DNA from 4 places in the Paenibacillus sp. NPDC058071 genome. Region 2 is predicted to be linked to each of the others. Evidence: riboswitches for the same ligand, from Rfam matches in the RefSeq annotation. Region 2 holds a riboswitch; each other region holds the start of a gene.

Region 1 (5,458 bases), on a different contig from region 2:
TCACTTACATTCCGGTGTACGCTAAGTTAATTAATGAGGATGGCGCGCTTGAAGAAAGCTTCACGACAGATGGACTGCATCTGAACGTCAGAGGCTATGAGATTGTCCGGCAAGCACTTTCGCCGTTCATTTAATAGGGACATTTTCAAAAGGAGGACATATATATGAAGGATTCAACTTATATAAAAAAATTAATCGGCCAGATGACGCTGGAGGAGAAAGCTTCTCTTTGCTCAGGTAAGGATACATGGCATACGCAATCCGTAGACAGATTGGGAATTCCGTCCTTAATGGTAACAGACGGACCGCATGGCTTGCGGAAGCAAAGAGCGTCTGCCGACCATTTAGGGTTGTTTGATAGTGTGCCGTCGACCTGTTTTCCTTCTGCAGCAGGGGTAGCAAGCTCCTGGAACCGCGCGTTGATTCAGCAGATGGGCGAGGCGCTGGGAAGAGAATGCCAGGCGGAAGAGGTTGCCGTGTTGCTCGGACCGGGTGTTAACATTAAACGCTCCCCGCTTTGCGGCCGCAATTTTGAGTATTTTTCGGAAGATCCGTTTTTGTCCTCCGAAATGGCCGCCCATCATATTATTGGGGTGCAAAGCCAGGGAGTAGGCACCTCTCTTAAGCACTTTGCTGCAAATAATCAGGAGCATCGCCGCATGACTTCCGACTCGATCGTAGATGAGCGGACATTGCGGGAAATTTATTTGGCCAGCTTTGAAGGAGCGGTCAAAAAAGCGCAGCCTTGGACGGTTATGTGCGCCTACAACAAAGTAAACGGTGAATTCGCCTCTGAAAACGAAGAGCTTCTGACAACCATTCTAAAAGAAGAGTGGGGCCATGAAGGAATTGTCGTGTCCGATTGGGGAGCTGTCAACGATCGCGTCAAAGGTGTTGCCGCAGGACTTGAGCTGGAGATGCCGTCAAGCCATGGCGAAGGTACGGCGCTTATTATTAAAGCAGTGCAGGAAGGAAAGCTCTCGGAAGAGAAGCTTGATCAAGTCGTGGAGCGCTTGCTGACAGTCATTTTTAAAGCTAAGGATCATCAAAAAGCCGGAGCAAGCTTTGATCAGGAAGTCCATCATCAGCTTGCGCGGGAAATTGCTAGGGAGAGCATGGTTCTTCTCAAAAATGAAGACCGTGTATTGCCGCTAAGCCGTACGGGCAAGCTGGCTCTTATTGGCGCGATGGCCAAAGAAGTACGCTACCAGGGCAGCGGAAGCTCCCAAATCAAGCCGACCAAGCTGGAAGATATTAGCGAGGAAATTATAAAAATTGCCCCTGATGCCGAAATTGCATATGAGCAAGGGTATCAGCTGTCTAGTGAGGAAACGGATGCAGAACTGCTGGAGTTGGCAAAGCAAGCGGCTGCAAGCAGCGAAACGGCAGTTGTCTTTGCAGGCTTGCCGGCGCGCTATGAATCGGAAGGCTTTGACCGCCAGCATTTGCGTATTCCGCCGAATCAAATCGCTCTAATCGAGGAGATTGCCAAAGTGCAGCCTAATCTCGTTGTCGTATTAAGCAATGGCGCTCCTATTGAAATGCCTTGGCTGCCTCATGCGAAAGGGGTTCTGGAGGCTTATTTGGGAGGACAAGCACTGGGCGGAGCAATCGCCGATCTGCTGTTTGGCGTGGTAAGCCCATCCGGCAAGCTGGCAGAGACATTCCCGCTGGCGCTTAGCGATAACCCGTCATTTTTGTTTTACCCAGGAGAAAAAGACATTGTGGAATATCGGGAAGGCATTTTTGTCGGCTATCGCTATTATGACAAAAAGCAACAACCCGTATTGTTTCCGTTCGGACACGGCTTGAGCTATACTGCCTTTGAATACTCGAATTTGACTGTGCAGAAAAACAAAATCAGCGATCAGGAAACGCTGCAAGTGCAGGTAACGGTTCGCAACAGCGGTCAAATGGCGGGAAAAGAAGCTGTTCAGCTGTATGTTCGCGATATTGAAAGCAGCGTAATTAGACCGGAGAAGGAACTGAAAGCCTTTGACAAGGTTGAACTGCAGCCGGGCGAAAGCAAAACCGTTTCTTTTGAGCTGGATAAGAGAAGCTTTGCTTACTATGATGTAGAATTAAAAGATTGGGTTGTTGAGACGGGAAGCTTTGAGCTTCTAATCGGTAAGTCATCGCAGGATATTGTGCTGACGGAGCAAATTGAAGTAGAGTCTACTACAGTGCGAACCTACGTTTATCACCGCAATTCGACCATTACTGATCTTATGCAGACGGAGAAGGGCCGCGAGTGGGTGAAAAAGATTTATGCGGTGCTGCCATTTGCAGCAGCATTGGAGGGGCCGCATGCCGCATTGCTGCAAGCGTTTATGAAATATATGCCGATTCGCGGCATGCTCTCCTTCAGCGGGGGCAAATTTACGGAAAAGCATTTAGAAGAGCTTGTTGATGATATGAACAAAAAATAAATAGGTTAAGCCGATTTTTAGGCGTATCCCGCAACGAATTATAAAGGCACGCACGGCTATTATCGAATTAAAGCCCTAAGCTGCAAGCTGGCTCCGTTATCATATCGGAACTAGCTTGCAGCTTAGGTTTTTTTAATTGTCTACAGGGCAAGGTTTTTCAAAACCGCAGAGGTATATTATGATATTCTTTTAATTACTTACATTATATTATTGCTGCCATATGATCACACATACCGAAAGGAAAATTATAATTGGATAATCAACAAATGAGGATTCAATCCTTGAAATACGGCAATCATCTTCATTATGAATGGGATACTACACTTCTTGAAAAGACTGATGAACACATCTTCGTTCTCGGTCATCGAGGAAGAAAACTGAAGCATTACACCAAAGGGAAAGTATTTACCATGGAGAATTGGACAATTGAGTTCTTTCCTTTCGACGCTTGGTTTACTGTAAGTGCGGATATTATCGATGGCAAAGTGACACAATATTACTGCAATATTTGCCAACCAGCAAAGCTCAATGAAAATACAGTAACTTTTGTCGATTTGGATATCGACTTGATCTATACAAACGGCAGGTGGAATGTCGTTGATGAAGACGAATTTGCGGCTAACGCAGTGAAGTTTTCGTATCCGCCAGACTTAGTCAGGAGAGTTATTCAGGAGCAGAAGAGTCTCGAGGAGCGGATCGAACAGGGACGATTCCCTTTTGACGGTACCATAGAGCGATTGATCAAAATGCTGCCGGACGGAGAATGACACTACGAAAGTGCCGATTTCGCGAGAAAACACGAGAAAATAACAGCTTTCGAGCGAGGCACATTCATGTAAGCGGTTTATTGCAGATGTTCCAATCCGAATCGATTCAAAAACGGTTTGCGCCGCATTTTACTTTGATTGGCGATGAGCGTAAGATTAGTCCGTACTCATCAAACCGAATACGTTCAACGTTCTAATCGCTAAATTTCCGCAAGGAAAACGGGGGACCCAATCGATAATGCCGATATTTGATCCGTCAGATGAATTCGGCATCATCCGGGGTGAATCCTGCTGCGCCAACGCAGCGGGTAGGGCGACTCATACCGCCCGAATCCGACAGCTAACCTCGTCAGCGTTGAATGAGAGAGGGTTGTGAACATGTGCTGAAAACACAGGCTCCTACCTGTGTTTTTTCGTGCGCAAATTTCACCGTACAGATGGAGGATATGAAGTGGATGGCTGACTAGAAACGCTTCACAGACGCAGCATAAAATCACAGATGGCGGTGAATGAACATTGATAACTTCAATTAAACGAATTTTAATCGGCAGGCCGTTGAAATCGACGGAGCTAGGCGAGCAAAAGCTGAATAAGACGAAGGCGCTCGCCATTTTGTCCTCCGATGCGCTCTCCTCCGTCGCTTACGGACCAGAGCAAGTTTTGATCGTGCTGCTGACGGTAGGGGCCGCAGCTTTTTGGTACTCCATCCCGATAGCAGTAGGTGTTCTGGCGCTGCTGACTGCGCTAATTTTTTCCTACCGGCAAATTATTTTTGCTTATCCGCATGGCGGCGGCGCTTATGTCGTCTCGAAAGAAAATCTCGGCAAGCATGCCGGTCTTGTGGCAGGGGCATCCTTATTGGTCGATTATATATTGACGGTAGCGGTTAGCGTCTCGGCCGGCACAGATGCGATAACTTCGGCCTTTCCAAGCTTGCATCCATACAACGTGCCGATAGCGGTCGTTTTCGTCCTATTTATAACGACGCTTAACTTGCGAGGCGTGACGGAATCGGCTTCGATTCTCGCTTACCCCGTCTACCTGTTCGTACTTGCGATACTGGCACTGATCGCAACAGGCGTCTACAAAGTAGCAACCGGCCAAGTTTCACCTGATTTGCATGCGTCGATCGGTACGCCGGTGGCGGGAATTGGACTGTTCCTGCTGCTCAAGGCGTTCGCCTCCGGCAGCTCGGCACTGACCGGTGTAGAAGCGATCTCGAACGCCATTCCGAACTTCAAAAGCCCGGCGCCAAACAATGCCTCGAAAACGCTGCTCGCGATGGGCGCTTTGCTTGCGATTTTGTTTTCAGGCATCGTCTTTCTCGCATATTATTACGGAATCAGTCCGCGTCCAGAAGTGACGGTTGTATCCGATATCGCCGAAGACGTATTTGGACGCAACGGCGTTTATTATTTTATCCAAGGGACAACAGCGCTTATTTTGATTCTCGCGGCGAACACAGGCTACTCTGCGTTTCCGCTGCTGGCAGTCAATTTGGCGAAGGATAAATATATTCCGAGAATGTTTACGGTCAGGGGAGACCGGCTGGGCTATTCGAACGGCATCCTGATGCTTGGCTTGCTGTCCATCGTTCTTATTGTAGGATTCGGCGGAAAAACAGAGCACTTAATTCCACTCTATGCAGTTGGTGTATTCATTCCGTTTACGCTGTCGCAGACGGGGATGATGGTGAAGTGGTTCCGCGAGAAGCCGAAGGGCTGGAAGTCCAAATTCATCATCAATACAATCGGCGCATGCATCAGTTTTATCGTGTGCATTGTCTTTTTCTTAACCAAGTTCGGCCAAGTATGGCCGGTTCTTATCTTCTTGCCGGTTATCATCTGGCTGTTCGTCCGGATTCACGCGCATTACGAAGCGGTGGCGGATCAACTGCGGACAACGACCTGCGAGCCTTCTATGCCGATTGAAGGCAATGTCATCATTGTCCCAGTGGCAGGCATTACTCATGTTGTCGAAAATTCGCTGAACTATGCCAAGTCGCTTCATGCGGATCAAATCATTGCCGTCCATATTCCGTTTGAACGCGATGAGGAAGCCGCTTTCGAACAAAAATGGCAAAAATGGCAGCCGGATATCCGGCTTGTTACGCTGCATTCGCCTTACCGAAGCTTGGTCTATCCGCTAACTAAATTTATCGATACGGTTCAGCGCAAGGCGAGCGAATCACATTATCAGGTGACAGTTGTTATTCCGCAATTTATCCCGAAAAAAGCATGGCATCATATTTTGCATAATCAA
Region 2 (5,458 bases):
GATCAAAAAAATTCGCGAAGCTGCGGTAGAAGATTTCCGGCCACTCTCAATTGGCGATAAGCTGGCGTCGCAAATATTAGAAGCGTTAAATGAGGAAAAGCCTTCATAAAACAAATAGGCCAGGCTACCCCAGTTGAACTCGGGCGGCCTGGCCTATTTGTTGAGCGGAAGTGGTGACCTTACTATTGGACGAGGCAGAATGGGCTGTGCTCGGTCGTCAAAACATGTCCTTCACACTGCTGTAACGGCCAAAACGGCCGTTAAAGCGAAGAAAAGCGTGCGAGTGTGCGAAATAGCGGCCAAAATGGCCGTTGGACGAGGCAGAATGGGTTGGGTTCGCTCATAACAGGCACTTCACACTACTGCAACGGCCAAAACGGCCGTTAAAGCGAAGAAAAGCGTGCGAGTGTGCGAAATAGCGGCCAAAATGGCCGTTGGACGAGGCAGAATGAGTTGGGCCTGGTCAAAACAGGTCCTTCACACAGCTGTAACGGCCAAAACGGCCTTTACAGCTAAGAAAAGTGCGCGAGTGTGCGAAATAGCGGCCAAAATGGCCGTTGGACGAGACAGAATGGGCTGTGCCCGGTCAAAACAGGTCTTTCACACTACTGTAACGGCCAAAACGGCCGTTAAAGCGAAGAAAAGTACGCGAGTGTGCGAAATAGCGGCCAAAATGGCCGTTGGACGAGGCAGAATGAGTTGGGTTCGCTCAAAACAAGTCCTTCACAATACTGCAACGGCCACGACTCCAAGGCCTCTACAAACGCGTCAGTGACCGCCGCCGCACCAGCATAAACAACCGTCATCCTTCATATTCGAAAGGATGACGGTTGTTTTGTTCCCGCTACTTATTCAGCGCAGCAGGCTGTCGTGGATGCCGGTTGCGATGCCACGCCCGAATGACCCAAGCGATCGGCACCGGCAGAATGATGTAGATAATGGCCGCTGTTACGTTGACTGTCCCGCCGACGCCGACTAGCGAGAGTGACATGAGCAGGCTGTCGAAAATGGCGTGTGTAAAGACGGCGGTCACGAAGCCGTAACGCAGGAAGATATAACAGAAAATCAAGCCGATGATGATAAGCTCGATTACGCGCGTATAGAACGGAAAGATTGGATAGCCGACATGACCAATCGCCCACATAACAGTCGGGATCAGGCATGCGATGAACGTGTTGCGGAACCAGCGCTTGAAGATGGCAACGCCAAACAGCCGGTAGATTGCTTCTTCGGATATCGCTGCGCACCAGGCGAGCATCGGCATTATCCAAAGGACGCTCATGTTATATGGCGATTGAGTCGCATCGCTGCTGGACCAAGAACCGATCGCATTTTCCAGTACGAGAAAAATAATCGATTGAATGCCAAGCAAAATAATTGCGAACAAATAGGACAGGCCAACGCTGCGCCAGACGTGATCGCCGTAGCCGCGTTCACGGAACCCGGACCAAAGCGGCTTTTTCCAAGAGCGCCACATGCCGTCGCCGGCAACAAGCGAGAAGTAGACGGCAACGCCGATGGGCAGCAGCATGAGGGCGGTTACGAACATCATCGCAATCTCCGAGGAACGAGTGGTCGCTTGCTCGCCTAGCTGTGCTTTAACACCGTCTAACAGGTTTAAGTTATTAAAGATATAGAAAAAAGTGAAAATCAGACTGATCGCGATTCCCCGCTTAAAAGTCGTATTACGCCGGTACAAAACCGCGTAAATGATTGCGAGCACCAGCGTGAACACGTACATGTAGATCAGGCTGACAACAGATATAGAGCCTGCAATATCCTGCTGTTTTTTAACGTGGGCCGTATAGTCGGCAGGCGGTTCAAATACAGGCTTATAACGCGTAACCGTCCACTCGTCTCCGTTCAGCTGCCGGACGCCGACAGTCAGGTTCAAGGAGGCGTCGGCCAGCTTATAGCCTGACGGATGGAAAACGACCTCTCCATCGTCGTTCACGTAACGATCGGTCAACTGCTCTTTGCTAAAGCCTTTCGAAACGGCGAAGCTTTCGGCCGCGGCAATCAGCGGCTGTTCATTCACGGCAAATCCCGTTTTCCAATGCCAGCCGACGATGCTGCTGCTGGTCATATGTACGTAGATGAATGCGTTGCTGCCGTCCTCCAGCTTCAAATGCACTTGAAACGCATCGGTTGGAAAATTGCTGCTGTATTTTTTTTCATATTCCCCGAGCTTTTTTTCTTTGGAGAAATAACCGCTTGCCAAGCTGTCGGTTTGATGGATGACATCGGCACTCTGCGCCGCTAGCCCGAACTGCTGTTTGGAAAAGGAGCGGGCAGCCGCTTCGGCTTCGCTTTTGGCAATCGCTTTAGCGAATGTTACATCGCTGGAAGCTTCCCCGCCGGCCAACGGAATGAGCTGTGCTGCGATAAATATAAGCAAACCGATAAGAGCGGCTACTATAAATCGCTTCCAATCATGCTTTTCAATGGAATGAATCATGCTTCACCTCTGACTTTAATTTCGCCCTGCGGCTATTGAGCCCTTGTTTTCAATGCGTAATGGACAGCCATTCTGTAACAATAACATATGACAGTCTGAAATATCCAATGCTTGACAGCCGCAAATCTGGTTAAAAGGTTTGAAAACGAGAGAAATAACGACATTGGGACAGCGTTGAACGTCTCACGAATCAAGGGCGGGCTAATTTGAACTAATTTCGGCGAAATTCTGCTATTTGCTTGGTTGGTAAAACGAATGAAATAGGATTATAATCGTTATCGATAATCGAATAGAACAGCCGAATTTCCGTTGGAAAACGGGGGAACCATAACGCTGCCGGCTTGTCCGTCAGCACGGGGTGAATTTCGGCGGCGCGCATTCGTCATACGAAGCGAACCGCTCGAATAGGGCCGCCTGTCCAGGCCCGAATCCGTCAGCTAACCTCGCAGGCTGTGTGGAACAGGAACTCATCGCAGCGGCATTGAGCGTCCGGTGCTTTTTTTATGCCCAAATTACACCATAACGGCTCTACAGCCGGGGAGCGCAATCCATGTTATCCTTTTTTGATATTCGCAAATGGTCGCCGCCGCGGATCCTTGTATCCGGTTTTGCGGTCATTATTTTAATAGGCGCTGTACTGCTGATGACCCCTCTCGCGCTAAGCGAAGGCGCGGAGCTTCGTTTTCTCGACGCTTTGTTTATGGCTACATCTGCAGTTAGCGTAACCGGGCTTGCCGTTGTTGATACCGGCACGTTCTTCTCGACGCCAGGGCAGATCATTCTGCTGCTGCTTATTCAAATTGGCGGATTGGGCTTCATGACGACGGGCACGCTGATCGCCCTCATGCTGCGCAAACGAATTTCGCTGAGGGAGCGTCTGATTTTGCAGGAAGCGATGAATCAGACGAGCATGCAGGGCATCGTGAAGCTGGTGCGCAAAGTCATTGTCTATTCGCTTTTGATCGAAGCGTCCGGATGGCTGCTGCTTTCTATCCGCTTCGCTTTTGATATGCCGCTCGGAAAAGCGATATACTTCGGCCTATTCCATTCCGTTTCGTTGTTCAATAACGCCGGCTTTGATATTTTCGGCCAGTTTCGCAGTATGACGGACTATGTCGGCGATCCGCTGATTAATATTGTGTCTATGTTGCTTATTGTTTTAGGCGGTCTCGGCTTCGTTGTCATCTCGGATTTGCTCGATTGGCGGAACTGCCGCAAGCTGACGCTGCACAGCAAAGTGGTCCTTACGACTACCGGCCTGCTTATCGCAGTTGGGGCGATCGTCATTTTTATTTTCGAGTTTTCAAACGCGAATACGCTCGGTTCCTTGAATGCGGGCGAGAAAGTGCTTGCTTCTCTCTTCCAGTCAGTTGCGCCCCGCACAGCTGGAGCGAATACGCTCGATTATTCGGCTATGCGGCAAGCGACTTTATTTTTTACCGTTATATTGATGTTTATCGGTGCGTCCTCAGGCTCGACTGGCGGCGGGATCAAGACGACCACGTTCGCTACGCTGATCGGAGCGGTGCTGGCCATGGTGCGCGGACGGCAAGATATCGTGATGTTCCGTTATCGGCTGGCGAAAGACCGGATTTATAAAGCGCTGACCATTACGATGCTGTCGGTGGCGCTCGTCATTTTCGTCACGATGCTGCTCTCGACGACGGAAGATCAGCAGTTTATGAAAATATTGTTCGAAGCGACATCCGCTTTCGGCACGGTTGGTCTATCCGCCGGTTTGACGCCGCACCTGACCGATTTCGGACGAGTGATTATTATGTTTACGATGTTTGCCGGCAGGCTTGGCCCGTTGACGCTTGCATATGCGCTCGGCCCAAAAACAGAGAAAGAGCTGTACCGGTATCCCGAGGGGAAAATTACGATCGGATAGGGGAATGGGAGAGGAATGAAGAATCACCAGTTTGTCATCGTCGGCCTCGGCAGATTCGGGTCCAGCTTGGGGAGAGAGTTGATTCAGCTTGGGCATGAGGTGCTTGGCATCGACAAGTGCGAAGAAGCGGTACAGGAGATGAGCGACGTGCTTACGTACGCGGTTTCAGCTGATTGTACGGACGAAGAGGCGCTGCGCTCACTCGGCGCGCGTAACTTCGATTGCGGCGTCGTGGCGATTGGAGACGATATTCAAGCGAGCATTTTAACGACGATATTATTGAAGGATTTGGGCGTGAAGCGGGTGGTGGCCAAAGCAATGAGCGAATTGCATGGCCGTGTGCTGGAGAAAATCGGAGTCGACCGCGTCGTCTATCCGGAGCGGGATATGGGTATCCGGGTAGCGCATCAGCTCGTATCGCCAAACCTGCTCGATTATATCGAATTGTCGAAGGATTACACGATCGTCGAGTTGACCGTGCCGAAGCAGATGAACGGCAAGTCGCTCAAGGAGCTCAATCCAAGGGCGCGTTTCGGCTGCAGCATCGTTGCTATAAATAAGCCAAGCGGCATTATTATTGCTCCTACGGCGACGGATACGCTGATGGAGCGCGACGTCATGGTTGTGATCGGGACGAATGATCAAATCGAGCAGTTTGAAGATGCGGTAATCAGGTGAAGATAAGGACAACGGCTACGCGACGCCGTTGTCCTTTTCATTGATACATAGCCGGGCGGCGCTATTATTTGCGGGCCAGCTCTTCAATCCAGCCTCGTACACCCGGATCGAGATAGGCCGGGTCGGAATGGATGAGGCAGGTCGTTCTTTTTGTATCCTCCAGTTCACGGATCGAGACGACGGTCAGCTCGTTGTCCTCGATCATTTGTTTGCGGAGATAAGAATGAGGGAGCAGGGTGGCGGCGCGGCAAGTGTTGAGCAGTCGGAGAATCGCTTCGAACGAATCGATCTCCATTTTTACATCCGGCAGCAGGTTGTATTTGGCGAGTATCTCATCCGTCAGCTTCCGATACCACGTTCCTTTAGAAAATAAAATCATTGGCAATTCGTTCAAATCTTGAATGCCCAGCTCTTGCTTGTCGACGAGTGCA
Region 3 (5,458 bases), on a different contig from region 2:
TTCCTTGCGAAGCTGCAGATGCATGCAGCTTGACGTCCGGCGATGCCTTCGGTTGGCGGAAGAAAGTGGTTAGCGCCAGCGTCGCCAGCAATATGGCAGCCCCCGTCGCAAACAGAACCGAATACCCGTATTGCTCCATTAACCATATGCCTAGAAAAGGACCCAAGGAGAACGCGATCGCGTTGCCGGTTGCAAAGAACCCCATCCCTTCTCCTCTTCGCGACGCTGGGACAACGTCCGAAATAACGGTGCCGTACTGTGTAGTCGACAGCCCGAAGCCGATGCCGTGTACAAAGCGCAGCAGGAGCAGCGCCGTCAGCGTAGCGGCCATGTAATAGCCCGCCATTCCAACGAAGCAGATGGCAACGCCGATTAACAGCAGACCCTTCTTCCCGAATCGGCGGACGCCAATGCCGGTAAGCGGTCTTGCCAGTACGGCGGCAAACGTGAAACATCCGAGCAGCAAGCCGATTTGCGATTCGCTGCTTCCTTGTTCGGCCGCAAAAACAGGCAAGGTAGGCAGAAGCATCTCGATAGCTAGAAACAAGAACAGGTTGGAGCAGGTAAGCAAAATAAAATTTTTGGTCCATAAGGACTCGCGCATGATGTAGGATCCCTTCGACTTTCCTTCTGGAATCGGCGCTCCGTTCCACGCCGTATACTGCCAATCATACTGTCGGGCATCCCTTCTGTCTATGGAATACGGCAAAAAAGGGACCGTCCGCTGCGATTCACGTTGCCGCTTATCGCCCTGACAGTCCCATTCCCATTATTCGCTTACGTTAAATGCTGTTACACCAATGTAGCTTCATGCACCGGTTTCCAATACTGTTCGCTGCCTGGTAAATCGTCAAACCAGGCGGCATCTTCCGGGCAATCCAGCATCATAAAGCGGCCGTAATGGCCATACTTCGACTGATGGTACTTTAAATACGCTTTGCCATCTTCAATAGCAAGGATTTCGATTTTCCCCGAAGCGTGGCTCATGGACAGCCTGACCCGCTTGCCGAGACCTGAAGTAAGCGCCTTGGCTTCTTCTACTATCTCGTAAGCCCGCTTGAGCGGTACGACGAAATCCGAGTTGCCCGCTACCGGGCGGTTGATAAAGAAGTAATACGGCGTTACGCCAGCCCATGACAGCCGGTCGAGCAGCTCCGCCAGCACCTTGGGATCGTCGTTAATGCCTTTAATAATCGGCGTTTGGTTGACGACGATCGCGCCGGCCTCATGCAGCGCGTTGAACGCTTTGCACGCTTCGGCCGTAATTTCTCTAGGGTGATTAATGTGCGCCATGACATAAATGCGTTTCTCTACGGTGGAATAAGTGCGGATCAAATCAAGCAAGGCTTCGTCCTCATAAATGCGCATCGGGTTGAATACGGGGATTTTGGAGCCTAATCGGATAATCTTCACATGATCGATCGCTCTAAGCTGCTCGATAATGCTTCTTAGTTTGGGAGTACCGAGGATAAGACTGTCTCCCCCGGTCAGCAATACGTTATTGATTTCGGGGTGCTCGGCGATGTAAGCGAGTCCTGGCTCTACATTCGAAACGGCTTCCTTCACGTCGTTGCGGAACAGCCGCTTACGGAAGCAATATCGGCAGTAAGCGCCGCATACTTCGGAGACGATGAGCAGTGCGGTCGTCCCGTATTTATGCTGGCACCCCGGTACGACATAATTGGCTTCCTCGTCGGAAGCGTCCCATTTGCCGTATTCGAGCAGTTCGCCCTCATTCGGGATGACGAGTCTGCGGATCGGATCGTTGGGATCGTCCCAATCAATCAGGCTTAAATAGTAGTCGTTAACGCGAAACGCGAACTTATCCGTAATCGGCTTCAGCTTCTGACGCTCCTCGCTCGGTATGGATGCAATGCGGTCAAGATCGATGATGTACTTTGGCTGCGGCATACAAACTCCTCCTTCAAACAGAATTTGTGGTGCACGCTCCACCAGTGGGGGGTCCAAGAAACGCAAAAAAACCCATACGAATCTATCTGTAGGGGTCACAAAATAAAAATAAACTTGAATTTGACCCATCCACTGCTGACGAGGTTAGCTGACGGACTCGGGTAGATGGTCACCCTAAAACTCTGCATACACGATATGCGGAATTTATTCGCCCCACTTGCGTTTGGTTCCCCCGCTTTCCGGCGCATAGCCGAAAATTAAGCGTACTAACAGTCTAAATCGAAAAAGGGCCATTTGTCAAACTTTACAGTCAATTCAGACAAATCGGCCGATCTCGCCGCCCTATTTATGGACATAAAAAACGAAGCCGGACCGGGCCGCTTGAACATCGTTTTCCAAAGATGCGCTGCGTCTCGGACCGGCTCCGCCGTCCTCTTATTTGCCGATCAGTCTGAAATCGTCATAGTGAAAGCCCGGAGCAACGACGCAGGATACCAGCACCGGCTCGTCGCCCAGCGGACGCGTCATTTGCCATTCCGCACCGGGCACCAGCGCTTGCGGCTGCTGACCGTTCAGAATGTCTCCGCCGAGAATAATTTCTTCGCGCTTCTCCGGTTTATCTCCGGTACCGCCCAGCGTCAGCGCAATCGGGCTGCCCGAGTGCCACAGCCATAGCTCGTCCGAATGAACGGTATGCCAATCGGAGATTTCTTCCGGATGCAGTAAGTAGTAAATGGACGAAGCGGCAAATCTCGGACCGTTATAAGGAGCCCCTAGCACTTGCTGCGGAATTTCGAACGAAGCCTTCCATATTTCCTTATACCATCCGCCTTCGGGATGAGGCTTCAAACCGAGCGCCTCCACCAAAGGAGAAATTTGTTTAACCGTAGAACTCATCTGTTTCTCTCCTCCTATTACATCTCTATTTATTCCTTAGATTTTATATCGGTTTGAAAGCAACCGTCAATGAATGTTCGATAGATGATGACATTTTCCAGCTATAGTTAGGCCATATTTATGGCATCTATGCCGGAATCCTTTATATAAATACTATAAGCGTGCAGAATAGGAGTGCTGGCATGGATATTAGAGAAACGGATTTACCGGGCATTGGACGTAAATATCAGTTGCAGACAAGAGGCGGCGACAAATTTGTCATCATCATCCACGACGACGGAAGACGCGAGCTGTACCACTTCGACTATGAGGATCCGGACGACAGCATATCCATGGTGTCTCTGGACGACGACGAAGCCCGTCATATTGCGGCTATTATCGGCGGTATAACCTATAAGCCGAAAGCGCTGGAGACGATCGAAGTGGCGCTGGATGACTTGACGATCGAATGGTATAAGGTGGAGCATGGTTCCAGATGCATCGGCAAAACAATTGGCCAAGCAAATATCCGTCAAAAAACGGGCACAACCATTATCGCCGTAGTAGAAAAAGAGAAAAAACATATTAACCCTGGCCCCGACTATATTTTCAAAGCGGATACGACTCTCATTGTGGCTGGCGAACGCCAGCATCTAAAGAAGCTAAAACATCTCCTTTCTAACGGGAGCGTATAATTATGGATCACTTGGTGCTGGAAATTGGTCTTGCCGTTATCCTGCTTGCCTTAGTCGGGCTCCTTTCCGCAAAGCTGCGCTTTTCGGTCATCCCGTTCTATATTCTCATCGGGATGGCCGTCGGGCCGCACGCACCTAAATTCGGCATTCTCGACTTCCGTTTTATCGAAAGCGCCCCTTTCATCGATTTCCTCGGCAGAATCGGCGTACTGTTCCTGCTCTTCTATCTCGGGCTTGAGTTTTCCGTTGGCCGCTTGATCAAATCCGGCAAATCGATTGTGATTGGCGGCACCATCTATATTTTAATCAACTTCACTCTCGGTCTCGCTTACGGCTGGGTCACCGGCTTTCCGCTCGAGGAAATGCTCATTATAGCCGGTATCACAACGATCTCCTCCAGCGCCATTGTCGCTAAAGTGCTCGTCGATTTGAAACGTACTGCCAATTCGGAGACCGAGATGATTCTTGGCATTATTATGTTCGAGGACATTTTTCTTGCTGTCTATATCTCCATTCTCTCCGGCCTCGTACTAAGCGGAGCTAACTCTCTTGGCGGCGTTCTGCTGTCCGCTGCATACGCTTTAGGCTTCATGCTGTCGTTTATCGTGATCGGGCGCAAAATCGTTCCGCTTCTCAACAAAATGTTCAACATTCGAAATAACGAAGTGTTCCTGCTGCTTGTCTTCGGCTGCCTGTTCTTCGTGGCGGGCTTTTCTGAAACGATTCATGTGGCGGAAGCGATCGGCGCCTTACTCGTCGGCCTCGTTCTCGCAGAAACCGAGCACCTGAAGCGGATCGAGCATCTCATCTTGCCGTTTCGCGATTTTTTCGGAGCGGTATTCTTCTTCAGCTTTGGCCTGACAATCGATCCGTTTGCTTTAGGCGGAGCGGTTTGGCTATCCATCGGCGCCGTCATCCTTACGCTGATCGGCAACTTCGTCGCCGGGATGCTCGCCGGCCGCAGCGCCGGACTTTCTCCGAAAGCCTCGTCCAACATCGGGCTTACGATCGTCTCTCGCGGCGAATTCTCGATCATTATGGCCAACCTCGGCAAAACAGGCGGCCTGCTGGAAATTATTCAGCCGTTCGCCGCATTGTACGTGCTCATTCTCGCCATACTTGGTCCGCTTCTGACCAAGGAATCGAAGCTCGTGTATAAAGGCTTGAATAAACTATTCCGTTTCGAGCGGAAACGGCCTGCAGAGAAAGCGACTGAAACGGCGACCGAACAAGCAACTGAACAAGCAAGCTCGTCTTGAAAAAAGGCGCTGCGGAAAAATTTCCGCAACGCCTTTTTTTTACGCCCTATGATGCAGTGTTCGCTACGCGGCTCAGCCTTTCCCGAACTGCGCTTGATGCAGACGGCTATAAATGCCGCCGGTCGCGATCAATTCCTCGTGCTTGCCTTCCTCGCTGATGCCTTCCTCGGTAACAACGATAATCCGGTCGGCGTTTTTAATCGTCGCCAGCCTGTGGGCGATAACCAGCGTTGTTCGGCCTGCCGACAGCTCAGACAGCGATTGCTGAATCGCTGCTTCCGTCTCCGTGTCGAGCGCCGAAGTTGCTTCGTCCAAGATGAGGATCGGCGGATTCTTCAAGAACATCCGAGCAATCGCCATCCGCTGTTTCTGCCCGCCCGACAGCTTCACGCCCCGTTCACCGATAACCGTATCAAGGCCGTTAGGCTGAGCGGCGATAAACGCCTCCAGATGCGCTCTGCGTGCTGCCTCCATAATATCAGCGTCGGACGATCCAAGCTTGCCGTAAGCAATATTGTCACGAATCGTGCCCGCAAACAGGAAGACGTCCTGTTGCACGATGCCGATCTGTCTACGCAACGATTCCAGCTTCAGATCGCGAATATCATGGCCGTCGATGCTGATGCTTCCTTCATCCACTTCGTAGAAGCGAGGCAACAGGCTGCATAGCGTCGTTTTACCCGCGCCGGAAGGACCGACGAAAGCGACAGTCTCGCC
Region 4 (5,458 bases), on a different contig from region 2:
CATTGCTCCGTCGTCGATATAGGCGACGCCATCGTCGATAATGACGCAAGATACGGCGCTCAGGTCGATCGATCCTGCGCCAAAGCCTCTATGTGGTTTGTTGCTCACTACGTTGAGCGACAACGATCTTTTTGGTTTATTTTCCGGTTGTTCCGGCGTTCCTTGCTGTTCCGTCATGGCTTTCCCACCTTCCCATACAATAATTCCATTTTAGCTAATAATCCGCGAAAAGCAAACATATACATGCTTTAGATGCTTGTCAACGGGAGGGAAACGTTCAATGACTCCACGCCGACTCAAAATCGCACTGCTACTCACGCTCACCGCCGTCCTGCTAGGATTATCAATCCAGCAGGGCTTCGGCCATGCTTGGCAATCCCAATATACGTATGCGTTCGCCCCTGCCGCCAATGCAAGGCCGGAATCTGTCCAAAAATCGGTCAAGCCGCCCGTCGCGGCCGTTCCGGACGTTCAAGAAACGAAGCCGCAGGCGCTGAGCAAACGAATTGTCGAGTATCACATCAACGTCGGGCTTCGCGAAGACGCCCGTTATTTGGATGGCGTACAAGCGGTAACTTGGACGAATCCAGGCAAAAAAACGGTGTCCGAGCTTTACTTCCATCTGTATCCGAATGCTTTCCAGTCCGACAAATCGACGTTCATGCGCGAATCGAAGGGCAAGCTGCGCAGCGATAAGGCAACGTCCGACAGCCGGGGGTACATGAAGCTGCTGACGCTGGAGACGCTGGAGGGAGAAAGCCTGCTGCCCCGCGTCCATTACGTGCAGCCCGACGACGGCAATTCCGACGACTATACGCTGGCCAAGCTTAAGCTGCCCGTCCCGGTCCCGCCCGGCAAATCGGTTACGCTGAAGATGAGTTACGAAGTGAAGCTGCCCGAAGTATTCGCTCGCATGGGCTACTCCGGCAATTTCGTCATGGCTGGGCAATGGTTTCCGAAGCTGGCCGTATACGAGCCCGCCGGCACCCGAGGTCGCGTATCCGAAGGATGGAACATTCATCAGTACCACGGCAACTCCGAGTTCTACAGCGACTTCGGCATTTTCTCCGTTAATATTTACGTGCCTCAAGGATACACCGTCGCGGCTACCGGCTTCCAGACGAAGGCTGCCGAGCAACTGAACGACGGAAGGCTTGCTTACCGGTTCTACGCTGACGACGTTCACGATTTCGCCTGGTCGGCATCTCCCGATTTCGTGTATGTCGAGGATACGCTGTCCGGCGTCGGCATTCCCGGCGTTCGTATTAAGCTATATCTCGATCCCGCTCACGAGAGTCTTCAGGACCGTTATATGCATGCGGCGAAGTCGGCGCTGGCCAAATACGCGCAGTGGTATGGAGAGTATCCGTACTCGACGCTTTCGATCATCGTGCCGCCAAAAGGTGCGAACGGCGCAGGCGGCATGGAATACCCAACGCTCGTTACCGCTTTTGCAGCCGAAAACGACAATCCTGGCTACAGCCTGGAGAGAACCGTCGTCCACGAGATCGGTCATCAATATTGGTACGGCATGGTTGCCTCCAACGAGTTTGAGGAGGCTTGGCTGGACGAAGGCTTCACCTCCTATGCCGAGGATAAAGTAATGGAAAGCGAGTACGGCGTTATTCCCAATCTGCCGCTGGAAGCGAGTTATATGACCGATCCTGCGCCGCTGAAGCAGCCTTCATGGGCTTACGACAGCCACAGTCACTACGCGGAAAATGTGTATATGCGGGCAAAGCTCGTTCTGCTTGGTATTGAAAATCAGGTTGGTCCCCGGACGATGCAGAAGATTATGAAAACCTATTTCCAAAAATATCGGTTCAAGCACCCTTCAAGCGGCGATTTCCAACGCGTCGTCGAACAGGTGACGAAGCAGAAATGGCAGGAATATTTCGCCCAGTTCGTCTATGACGATCAGATGGCCGACTTCTCCGTCGAAACGATCGAGATCCGTCCGTTCGAGCAGGAAGGGCAGCAGGTGTACGAATCAACCGTGTTCATCAAGAAGAACGGCGGCAATAACGGCTCTATTCCGATTTTCATGCAATTCAAGGATGGCGCCAACGTCTCGAAAACGTGGGATGCCTCGGAATCGCATATTCAATATAAAATCGTGCACACGTCGCCGATAGACTGGGTCGTCATCGATCCTGAGCATACGAATGTGCTGGACAACAAGCATATCAACAACTTCATGCGGGCCGAACTTCCCGATCAGAAACGGATTCGCTGGAATCTCGGCTTCGCCAATCTGATCGAATCGCTGCTCGGTTCGCTGGGCTGGTAAGGGAGGAGGAACCGTGATGAAAACACATTTGAAGCAAGGCTGGCTGCTCGCCTCTAGACACTTCTTCATCGTCATTCTGCTGTTTCTGTACCAGCTGCTCTGGGGGTTCTTCCTCTATCGCTTCATTGACTCAATAGCCGCACCGCTGCTCCGAAGGTTTCCGAACGAAGCGCTGCCGGATTCCTCCGTCCAGCTCTTTATAAGCGAAGCGCAGTTTCATTTGATTAAAACCGATCTGATCACGCCATACGCATGGCTGCTTGGCGGTCTGATCGCCGCTCGGATGCTGCTCACGCCGCTCTTTAACGCTGGCCTGTTCTACTCATTCCGGCACGCGAATGCAAGCGAGGGAACCCGGTTTTTACAAGGCATTGGCAAGGTTTGGCGACCCGTTACGCTGCTTTATTGGATCAAAACGCTGCTCGCCTTAGCGCCCGCTTGGTGGCTGCTGCCCCGCGCTTTGCAAGCTGCGCTCGCCAGCCATTCCATAGGCGAGGCAGCGATTCGCTTGCTGCCTGGAGCTGCCGGCTGGCTGCTGTGGGCGGCGGTACTACATTTGCTTTTTCTCGCCATGCAGTTCGGCGCCGCTTCCGGCGACGGCCCGTTTCGTTCGCTATGGCATGCGCTTCGCCACGTCCTTCCGTACGGCGGCCTCTCGCTGCTCATGTGGGCGATCGGCGCCGGCGTTGCCTTGTTCGTGACTGGCCTTTCGTTCATATGGGCGGGGCTCATCGCTCTCATTATTCATCAAGGCTATAATTTGATTCGTACGATGATGAAAGTGTGGACGCTCGCCGCGCAGTACGACTGTCTGCAATCGAGGTCGGACATCTAATCGCAGGTACATCACGTTGCGGCAGGACATTCGGACTGATTCTTTAGGACCGGCATCGACAAGCTATTGTCGACGCCGGTCCTTCTTTTATGTCGAATGCTCGTCCTCCCTTCTCCCCCCTCCGTCCGTTACTCCTTCTAAAAAAAATCTACATAAACATTCATAGTCGCACATAGTTAATGTAATTAGCAGCCGTTATTGACGTATCTGCTCTATCCAAGTCGCATAAATGTATGAATTTATATTTATATCGCTAGATTGTCAGAAGATTACATGAGAATTATTAGAATTTGCCAATTGGAGGAGGAGATCGACGAAAAAAAACGAATAGTTCTCAAGTACATATTGAAACTTGCCTAATTCCTTGTACTGGAAACGGGGGAACCACCTCTGGGTGAATTGATTTCGACGCTCGGTCCAATTGCGGCCGGCGCCTGAGAAATCATAGGGATCCTTCAACCGAACCCCACAGCTAACCTCGTCGGCATCGGAAGGAGCTTTACCATCTTGAAGAAGCTTACCGCATTACTTGCAGGGCTCGTGTTGCTGCTGACTTTCCAAGCTGGCAGCGTATTCGCGGACTCGAAAATGGACGGCATTATCGATGAATTGATCGGTACGCCTTACCAAAGCGGCGGCACGTCGACTCGCGGTTTTGATTGCTCAGGCTTTACGACCTATGTCTTCGACAAAATGGGCGTAGACCTGTCCCGCACTTCGGGCTCGCAAGCAAAAATGGGCAAGAAGATCGCAAAGAGCGATCTGTCTGCCGGTGACCTCGTGTTTTTCAACACGAACGGAAAAAGTATCTCTCATGTTGGCATTTATGTAGGTGATGGCAAGTTTGCTCATTCGTCGTCCAGCAAGGGCGTAACGATCAGCAAGCTGAGCGAATCCTACTATGAAACCCGTTATGTAACGGCTCGTCGAGTGATGGATACAACGACTTTTGAGAAATATGCCGACGAAGCTGAGTAGGATTATATCTTACCGGTTCGGCGCATGATGAACCTTCATAAGAAAAAGCCGCAAGCTTGTTGTCCTTTGGGACTGAAGCCTGCGGCTTTTTCTTATGAACGATACCGTCGGGTCGCTTTTATACTTCTCCCCAGAACAGCTCTGTTCGATAGTCGAAGCTGACCCTGCCGTCCTTGCTCGTATTCTGAAACAACAGCTTAAGCTCGGCAAGCAGCGGTTCGTGATGGGGATGGCCGGCCAGCGGCATATACGAGGAGGAAAGCATACGACCCAGCAACTCTTCCTCATTCAGCAATTGCGCGAAGTCGAACGAGGCAATCTGCATGCCTTCTCCTTCCTCAAGGAAGAATGAACGCAAATCGACTGGTGCAATATTTTTATGCGAAACATGCTCATAATCGATGCCGTACGTGCGGAGCAGCCGATCATAGCCGTCCAAGAAGGGCGTTCCCTCCGTTAATCGCGAATTCCAGATCAACGCGACCTTTCCGCCCGGCTTCAGAATGCGATGGAATTCCGTCTTGGCTGCCGAACGGTCGAACCAATGAAAAGATTGCGCGCAGACGATAAAGTCCACCGAAGCATCCGATAAGCCGGTCGACTCGGCCGCCGCCGCTACCGAGCGATAACCCTCTCGCACAAGCAAGGCCCCTTCAGCCTCGGCGCGCATCGCCTCGTTCGGCTCGACCGCAATAACTTCACTTCCCCGCTCCAGCAGCAACGATGAGAAGATACCGGTACCCGATCCGATATCGGCAATTGTCGATGATGCATGGAACCCGATCTGCTCGTACAAAAAGTCCAGTGCTTGCTTCGGATAGCTGGGCCGATATTTCACATATAGTCCTGCACGGTCCGAGAATCGCTGTGTGTTGTCCATTCAATTCCCTCCCACTGTATCGATTTCGAGACTTGCCTGCTGCTTTCTGCCAAGCGTCAGCATGGCCAGCAGCACGATAAACAGCAGCACAATTAAGAAAGCAATCATCAGAATCGTTTGACTGACGCCGTAGCGGTCCATGACCCAGCCCGTCAATTTCGGAAACAGCGCCCCGCCTAATCCGCCGAAAGCAACCAGCAGGCTTGTCGTTTTCTCCGTCATGCCTGGGACTAAGCCGTTCGCATAGACGAGCGCGATACCGAAGATGCCGGAGAAGAACAGGCCGGCTAAACCGATCGATACGAACATCCAGCTGGCTTGACCGGTCAAGGCCATTAGAATAAGGGAAGCCGAAGCACCGCCCGTAGCGAACAGCAAATAGCGGGAATGGCCGATCCGGTCGGACAAGCCTCCGGCAAACAGACGGCCGATAATGACAGTTCCCCAGAACAGACTAAGAGCGGCTGGCGCGTCC

Evidence for each region. Region 2 has a riboswitch for cyclic di-AMP ahead of ACFVTB_RS06855 (TrkH family potassium uptake protein). Riboswitches for the same ligand answer to the same signal wherever they lie in the genome.
Region 1: linked by a shared signal. The riboswitch ahead of ACFVTB_RS13770 (APC family permease) and the one ahead of ACFVTB_RS06855 (TrkH family potassium uptake protein) in region 2 are both predicted to bind cyclic di-AMP.
Region 3: linked by a shared signal. The riboswitch ahead of ACFVTB_RS19400 (KamA family radical SAM protein) and the one ahead of ACFVTB_RS06855 (TrkH family potassium uptake protein) in region 2 are both predicted to bind cyclic di-AMP.
Region 4: linked by a shared signal. The riboswitch ahead of ACFVTB_RS24905 (C40 family peptidase) and the one ahead of ACFVTB_RS06855 (TrkH family potassium uptake protein) in region 2 are both predicted to bind cyclic di-AMP.

Annotation. Positions count from the first base shown of each region.
Region 1 covers NZ_JBHVSK010000007.1:107,880-113,337, forward strand. Annotated here, with positions in the region: gene ACFVTB_RS13755 (GDSL-type esterase/lipase family protein) at 1-134, shown strand, start outside; gene ACFVTB_RS13760 (beta-glucosidase) at 165-2,429, shown strand; gene ACFVTB_RS13765 (DUF402 domain-containing protein) at 2,681-3,196, shown strand; cyclic di-AMP (ydaO/yuaA leader) riboswitch at 3,385-3,567, shown strand; gene ACFVTB_RS13770 (APC family permease) at 3,713-5,458, shown strand, end outside.
Region 2 covers NZ_JBHVSK010000003.1:313,180-318,637, reverse strand. Annotated here, with positions in the region: gene uvrC (excinuclease ABC subunit UvrC) at 1-109, shown strand, start outside; gene ACFVTB_RS06860 (CPBP family intramembrane glutamic endopeptidase) at 845-2,458, opposite strand; cyclic di-AMP (ydaO/yuaA leader) riboswitch at 2,745-2,925, shown strand; gene ACFVTB_RS06855 (TrkH family potassium uptake protein) at 3,009-4,349, shown strand; gene ACFVTB_RS06850 (potassium channel family protein) at 4,365-5,027, shown strand; gene ACFVTB_RS06845 (LysR family transcriptional regulator) at 5,092-5,458, opposite strand, start outside.
Region 3 covers NZ_JBHVSK010000012.1:70,021-75,478, forward strand. Annotated here, with positions in the region: gene ACFVTB_RS19395 (MFS transporter) at 1-604, opposite strand, end outside; gene ACFVTB_RS19400 (KamA family radical SAM protein) at 793-1,911, opposite strand; cyclic di-AMP (ydaO/yuaA leader) riboswitch at 2,030-2,185, opposite strand; gene ACFVTB_RS19405 (cupin domain-containing protein) at 2,347-2,808, opposite strand; gene ACFVTB_RS19410 (cation:proton antiporter regulatory subunit) at 2,991-3,482, shown strand; gene ACFVTB_RS19415 (cation:proton antiporter) at 3,485-4,741, shown strand; gene ACFVTB_RS19420 (ABC transporter ATP-binding protein) at 4,814-5,458, opposite strand, start outside.
Region 4 covers NZ_JBHVSK010000022.1:34,676-40,133, forward strand. Annotated here, with positions in the region: gene ACFVTB_RS24890 (YwhD family protein) at 1-177, opposite strand, end outside; gene ACFVTB_RS24895 (M1 family metallopeptidase) at 281-2,290, shown strand; gene ACFVTB_RS24900 (hypothetical protein) at 2,307-3,125, shown strand; cyclic di-AMP (ydaO/yuaA leader) riboswitch at 3,469-3,627, shown strand; gene ACFVTB_RS24905 (C40 family peptidase) at 3,630-4,103, shown strand; gene ACFVTB_RS24910 (class I SAM-dependent methyltransferase) at 4,222-4,983, opposite strand; gene ACFVTB_RS24915 (MFS transporter) at 4,984-5,458, opposite strand, start outside.